Regions from separate parts of the Streptomyces sp. NPDC040610 genome, predicted to be linked through region 3. Evidence: riboswitches for the same ligand, from Rfam matches in the RefSeq annotation. Region 3 holds a riboswitch; each other region holds the start of a gene.
What was found. Region 3 has a riboswitch for cyclic di-AMP ahead of ACZ6AA_RS28880 (M23 family metallopeptidase). Riboswitches for the same ligand answer to the same signal wherever they lie in the genome.

Region 1: linked by a shared signal. The riboswitch ahead of ACZ6AA_RS11275 (C40 family peptidase) and the one ahead of ACZ6AA_RS28880 (M23 family metallopeptidase) in region 3 are both predicted to bind cyclic di-AMP.
Region 2: linked by a shared signal. The riboswitch ahead of ACZ6AA_RS35690 (transglycosylase SLT domain-containing protein) and the one ahead of ACZ6AA_RS28880 (M23 family metallopeptidase) in region 3 are both predicted to bind cyclic di-AMP.

The regions. Positions count from the first base shown of each region.
Region 1 covers NZ_JBVIXA010000002.1:1,125,871-1,128,127, reverse strand. The annotation lists gene ACZ6AA_RS11280 (DUF6328 family protein) at 1-265, opposite strand, end outside; gene ACZ6AA_RS11275 (C40 family peptidase) at 369-842, opposite strand; cyclic di-AMP (ydaO/yuaA leader) riboswitch at 846-1,015, opposite strand; gene ACZ6AA_RS11270 (hypothetical protein) at 1,659-1,988, opposite strand; gene ACZ6AA_RS11265 (ATP-dependent Clp protease proteolytic subunit) at 1,996-2,257, opposite strand, start outside.
Region 2 covers NZ_JBVIXA010000016.1:2,282-4,538, forward strand. The annotation lists gene ACZ6AA_RS35685 (HutD/Ves family protein) at 1-308, shown strand, start outside; cyclic di-AMP (ydaO/yuaA leader) riboswitch at 1,124-1,282, shown strand; gene ACZ6AA_RS35690 (transglycosylase SLT domain-containing protein) at 1,285-2,010, shown strand.
Region 3 covers NZ_JBVIXA010000009.1:283,100-285,356, reverse strand. The annotation lists gene ACZ6AA_RS28885 (M16 family metallopeptidase) at 1-747, shown strand, start outside; cyclic di-AMP (ydaO/yuaA leader) riboswitch at 1,009-1,170, shown strand; gene ACZ6AA_RS28880 (M23 family metallopeptidase) at 1,184-2,011, shown strand.

The sequences.
Region 1 (2,257 bases), on a different contig from region 3:
CGGCCGCGAGGACGGCGAGCAGCAGCGTGGTCACGTACGTGGCGCGCTGGAGGGTGTCGAGCGAGGGGAAGCGGGGGGTGAAGGCGAGTGTGAGCAGGAAGGCGAAGAGGAGCTGCACGCCGGTCTGAGTGACCCTCAGTTCCTGGAGCAGCTCGAAGAAGTTGCGGTCGGCGCGTTCCAGCGGGGTCTCGTCGCGGCCTCGGCTGGCGTCGTGCGCGGCGGTGCCCGCTGACCGGGGGCCGTCGGTGGGGACGTTTTCGGACATGCACTACGAGTATCCCGGGCCGCCGCGAAGCACTCCTCGCGTCGGCCCGGTCACGCCCGGACGGCGGTGCCTGCCCGAAGGCGCCGTCGTCCGGGCACTCAGGTCAGCGGACTCGGCCGTACCAGACGCTGTTCGTCCAGATCTTCTCGAGGCGTACCACCGTGCCCCGCTTCGGGGCGTGCCAGATCTTGTTCTTGCCGGCGTAGATGCCGACGTGGTAGACGTTCCGGCCGGAGTGGAAGAACACCAGGTCGCCGCGGGTGCGGTTGCCCTTGGAGACATGGCGGGTCTTGTTGTACTGCTGCGCGGCGGTTCGCGGCAGCTTCTTGCCCACGCGCTTGTACGAGTAGAGCGTGAGGCCCGAGCAGTCGAACCGGCGCGGCCCCACGGCTCCGTAGCCGTACGGGGAGCCCTTCTTGGAAGCCGCGATCTTGAGCGCCTTCGTCCCGTGTGTGGCGGCCTCGGCCTCGGAGACCAGACCGGGTGCCACGATGGTGCCGCCCACGGCGGCGAGCGTGAGTGCCGATGCGGTACCGGCCCTCGTCAGCAGCGACGGAACACGATTCAGCGCAGTCATGCGCAACCCTTCGTCAGCCGCCTGTGAAGGATGACCTGTCGGGTTCGGGCAGGCGAAGATGCCCGGTCGCGTCGCGACTTCACCCCAAGGGCCGGCCGGTCTCCCGGACGGTCCGCCTTGCTGGGTCCTCCACTCCTGCCGATGCACAGATGTCGACCGGGCATCCGGGTGGCGGCAGGACTCGGCGTCCACCCGGACCGCCCCGCCGCCTGTGGCGGGGGCTTGTCGTCGGAAGGGATCTTCACCCGAGAGTGGCCAAAAAACCGAGCCGAATCGGCTGTATGTGAGGCTCCTCACGACTGACCCGTTCGGGTGGACAGAGCCGGAAAGGGACCTGGATCACAGTCGGAGACGATTGCCCGAACAGCACTGGAACGTCCGGTTCCGGCTGCCGCGTAAGGGAGTTGTGCAACTCCAGGGGCACACGCGTGCGAGTGTTTCCTACGCTGAAAGAGCTACCACCTCTGGTCGCACCCCGGTCTGGACCGGAAGTGGCGCGACACCCGTCCGCGCGGCCCGCACCCTCAACGTGCGGACGGCGCGGACGCGCTGAGGCCGTGGCGCTCCGACGGGCGTCCGGTGCGACGGCGCACCTCGGGTGCGCGGACGCGAAGGAGAGGGTGCGGCGCGGCGCGGGGCGGTGGGGGACCGGCAGGCTCGGCCTCGACGGCCCCCGTCAACTCGTAGCAGAAACGCTTGGCCGACTCGCCGTTTATAGGTGCCTATAGGTGCGCTGTTCATGGGGGCGCTGTTCAAAGGGGCGCTTCATCGGTGCGCTTCATCGGTGCGCTCACCCCACCCCCCGGGGCTGATCGGTCATCCACCCGTCGGTGGCGCCTCCTCGCCGACCGCGGGCGGCGGCACGGTCACACGCGCGGCACGTCGCTCGCCGTCCAGCGTGCGCAACGCCCGGGCCAGCGTCGTCGTGTGGACCTCCGCCTCGCCCCGCTGGTGCATCAGCGTCAGGGCGTCCCGCAGCTCCGTCGCCCTGCTGACGAGGGCTTGTGCGGCGCGCAGGCCGCCGTACGTGTGCTCCGCGCGCGCCGGATTGATGCGGCCGACGAGGTCCACGACCGCGAGATAGGCGTCGATCAGCTCGCCCTCGGCGCGGGTCAAGGCGGGCAGCGGCGGCAGTTCGGGCAGCACCCGGGCCTCACTCGGCGGTCGTGGTCGTGGCCCCGCGGTTCGGTACGACCCGGTCCACCAGGCCGAACTCCACCGCGGCCGCGGCGTCCAGGACGGTGTCGCGCTCGATGGCCGCCGCGATCCGCTCGGCGTCCTGCCCCGTGTGGCGCCCGAGCATCTCCTCCAGGAGTGCGCGGGTGCGCCGCAGTTCCTCGGCCTGGATGACGAGGTCGGTCGGCTGGCCCCGCAGCGCCTCGGCCAGCGCGGGCTGCTGGAGCAGCACCCGGGCG
Region 2 (2,257 bases), on a different contig from region 3:
ACGCAGCGACAGGCTGCGAGCTGAAGGCGGGCGCGGTCCGCGACTTGAACGTGATGACCCGCAGGGGCCGGGCGACGGCGCATGTGCAGATCCTCCCCGTCATCGGTGTGCGGGCGGTCACGGTGGCGTGCACTGTGGGTGAGATCGTCTTTGTCATGGCGGTCACCGGAGGGATCAGTGTCACTGCACCGGGCGCACCGGAGGCTGTGCTCGGCCGTCTCGACTGCGTACGTCACGAAGGGCCGGGAGCGCTGGCCCTGTGCGGCGATGGCATCGTGGCCGAGATCAGGATCGCCCCGGCGCGCTGACGGCCCCGGTGCGCCTGCAGTGCTGGCGTGCTGACCGTACGGACCGGCCCGTTGTCTTGTGCGGGTTTCTGGGTGGTGTGTGTCGGCGTTGGTTTCGGCTGGTGGTGCTGGTCTGATGGGTCTCCGGGATGCTCGTGATGTGGCGTCATGCGCTGCGGGTCGAAGGGCTGTTGGACCGCGTGGAGCGCCGATGGTCCGGGGAGAGCTGCGCATACAGGTGGCCGGTGCGTCCAGGGTGCACCCGGTAGTTGTGGCATCGCGCTCTCAGTCTTCCCGTTGGCCGGTTTTCCCTATTGGTTATTGGTCTGATGGGTCGCCAGATTCTCCGTCTTCTTCGTTCTTCGGTGGATTCGATGGGGTTGATGGGCCGTTAGGTTCTGCGCAGTCTTCTGTCGTCGATGCCTCGTCAATTTCTTCTGGCTGGGTCCGGGGGAACCATCCATGCGTAATGTCCGTCTTTGCGCTGAAAAGCTGCTCCTTCGGGCATTGGTGGCGTACGGGAAGTGTCGCCTGCATTGCGGAAAGTGGGTACGAAATAGCGTGCTCTGATCTGCCGTCGGGTCGTATTCCAGCCCGTATGCCGTCCGGTGAAATGAGTCACACGGGGAGGCGGTGGCTTCGGGGGCTGTAGAGCGCGCTTCCGTTCTGCGCAAAGAAGGTTGGAGTTTTTGATCAAAGAAGGTGAGGGGCGGCAGTCGTCAGGAATGGGGCTCGTTCATTCCTTCTTTGAATTCTGCTCTTGTTCCGTCCGGGTTTCCTCGCCTAACGTCACCGTCAATCCGGATGGAACGCCGAATCCTGCCGCTGTCCGGAAACCTTCCTACCCACTTACTTACGCACGGCAGGAGCGGGGGACCCAGGTAAGACGCCGGTCCGGATTCCGGAGCGGCTCGGGGTGAAGTCGCGCGCCGTGCGACCGGACATCTCCCGTCCGAACCCGACAGCTCACCTCGTAGGCGACGGAGAGGAATTCGTCATGCCTGCAAAGGGAAAGCACCGCCGCCCCAAGTCCAGCCCGCTCAGCCGGGGCATCGCTGCCGCAGGCACGGGCGGGGCCGTGCTCGCGCTGCCGGTGCTCGGCGCGGCCGACGCTGCCGCGGCGCAGTCCGGGACGGTCGCCCGGCCCGCCGCGGCGCCCAGGACGTACGTCGTCGAAGCGGGTGACTCTCTCTCCAAGATCGCCCGGGAGCACTCCCTGAGCGGCGGCTGGGAGAAGCTCTACCAGGACAACCGCGGCACTCTGGGCGGCGACCCGGGGATGATCCGACCCGGTCTCAAGCTCACCCTCGGTGCGAAGGGTCCGGCCGGGCGGGCGGATCGGTCCGAGCGTGACAGCGCGGTCGCCGCCGAGCCCGCCGTTGCCCCGGCGAAGAAGTCCTACACCAACGATCTTGACGGCTGGATCAAGGAGTCGCTCGACATCTTGGCGCAGCATGGCATCCCTGGTTCCTACGAGGGCATCCACCGCAACATCATGCGTGAGTCCTCTGGTGATCCTCTGGCCACCAACAATTGGGACTCCAACGCTGTCGCGGGAACGCCGTCCAAGGGGCTTCTGCAGGTCATCGACCCGACTTTTGCTGCCTACCGTCTGCCCGGGACGTCGTTGGACAGCTTCGACCCGGTCGCCAACATCACCGCTGCCTGTAACTACGCGGCCGACCGGTACGGGTCGATCGACAACGTCAACGGTCCGTACTAGACCCCTCGGCCTGGCTCGCCCGCCGTGAGTACCTGTTCCTGGGCTGGGGCGCAGGGCGCAGTCCTCCCTCGCCGCGCAGTTCGTGGTCTGCGCCGCGCGGTTCGTTCAGGGGTGAGGTGGTGATCGCGGCGCCGAAGGGGCGGGGGGTGGTGTTGAGCAGGTCGGCGGGGTTCTGGGATCGGGTGATGAGGTGGTGGTGCAGGGGTGTTGGCACGGGATGTGGGGCGCCTTCTTCAAGGGTCCATGG
Region 3 (2,257 bases):
GTCGGCGACCTCACCGGCATCGACCTGGACGCCGTCCTCGCCGACACCCTCGGCGCCTGGACCGGCGGGGCGGCCGAGCCGCGCCCGGTGCCCCCGGTGACCGCCGACGACCGCGGCCGCGTCGTCATCGTGGACCGCCCCGGTGCCGTCCAGACGCAGCTGCTCATCGGCCGCGTCGGCCCGGACCGGCACGACCGCGTGTGGTCCGCGCAGGTCCTCGGCACGTACTGCCTGGGCGGCACCCTCACCTCGCGCCTGGACCGCGTCCTGCGCGAGGAGAAGGGCTACACCTACGGAGTGCGCGCCTTCGCCCAGGTCCTTCGCTCCGCCCCGGACGGGACGGGCGCCGCGATGCTCGCCATCAGCGGCTCCGTGGACACCCCCAACACGGGCCCGGCCCTGGACGACCTCTGGAAGGTTCTGCGCACGCTCGCCGCGGAGGGCCTGACGGACCCCGAGCGCGATGTCGCCGTGCAGAACCTGGTCGGCGTCGCCCCGTTGAAGTACGAGACGGCGGCGGCCGTCGCCGCCACCCTCGCCGACCAGGTCGAGCAGCACCTGCCGGACGACTTCCAGGCGCAGCTGTACCGCCAGTTGGCGCAGACGGGCACCGTGGAGGCCACCGCGGCCGTCGTGAGCGCCTTCCCGGACGACCGTCTGGTGACGGTCCTCGTGGGCGACGCCGCGCAGATCGAGGAGCCCGTGAAGGCGCTCGGTATCGGTGAAGTGACGGTGGTCACCGGCTGATTGCCGGACGGGACGGATCGAGGCCGCCGCTGCCGTAAAGCTGGACATAGCGGTATCAACGCCTCGTGAGAACAGGGACCCCAGTGGCTCAGGAAGCCGCTGGGGTCCCTGCATGCCGCCATATGTCCGAATTGACATGGAGGTTGCTCGTCTGGCCTGTGGCGTGCGCTACAAAAGGCCTGATTCGTTTGTCGATTGAAAGATGAGGCGTTTAGCGTCGGTCCGGCTGTCCGTCAGGCAGTACGCCGCGTCCGCGGCACCGGACAGCCATCGCCGAGTCCCCGTACGGCGCGAGCCAGGGGAGCCGGGGACCCACACGTCCCCTGGGGTGAATCGGACCCCTTGCCGCGAGGCGAGGAGCCCGTAGGAGACCTTCCTGCTCCGAACCCGTCAGCTAACCCGGTAGGCGAGAAGGAAGGAAAGGATCAGCCGCTTCATGGCGTTCACCCGCCCGACCGGCAAGCACCGCCGTCCGAGCCGCATCTCGCGCACGACCGCAAGCGCCGCGGGCGTCGCCGCGCTCACCACCACCGGAGTCATCTCGGGCCTGGCCGCGCCGGCCCTCGCCGCCGAAGGCAGCTCCGCGGAGTACGCGCACACCGGCCTCACCCAGTCCATCTCCGTCGGCGACTCCCTGGCCGGCGAGATCGACGCCCAGGCCGCCGCGCAGAAGCACGCCGCCGCCGAGGCGGAGGCCCAGAAGAAGGCCGAGGCCGAGGCCCGGGCCCAGGCCGCTGAGGCCAAGCGCAAGGCCGCCGAGGCCAAGCGGAAGGCCGAGGCCGCCGCGAAGGTGAAGGCCCAGAAGGAGCGCGAGGCCAAGGAGCGCGCCGCCCGCGAGGCCGAGCGCAAGCGCCTGGGCTCCTACGTCTCGCCGATCGACGGCAGCTACGTCTCCACCGGCTACAAGACCGGCGGCGCCATGTGGTCCTCCGGCAGCCACACCGGTGTCGACTTCCACGCCGCGTCCGGCACCCAGGTCCAGGCGGTCGCCGCGGGCACCGTCGTCGAGGCCGGCTGGGGCGGCGCCTACGGCAACAACGTCGTGATCCGCCACAACGACGGCACGTACACGCAGTACGGCCACATGTCGTCCCTCAGCGTCACGGTCGGCCAGACGGTCACCCCGGGCCAGCAGATCGGCCTCTCCGGCTCGACCGGCAACTCCAGCGGCCCGCACCTGCACTTCGAGGCCCGCACCGGCGCGGACTACGGCTCCGACATCGACCCCGTGGCGTACCTCCGCTCGCACGGCGTCAACGTCTGATTCCCGACGCAGACGTCCGCATCCCGACTTCATCCCGGCGTCAACGTCCGGATCCTGATGTCGGGACCCTCCCTGACGCATGAAAGCCCCGGCTCACCCGAGCCGGGGCTTTCATGCGTATGCACGCCCCTTTGGCCAAAAGATATCCATGGATTCCGGTCTCCCGTCGGAAAATCCTGCCTTCTGCAATAGAGTTCATGGCGGCAGGGTCCATGGAGTCGTTGAACGAGCGCCATTCGACGCGTC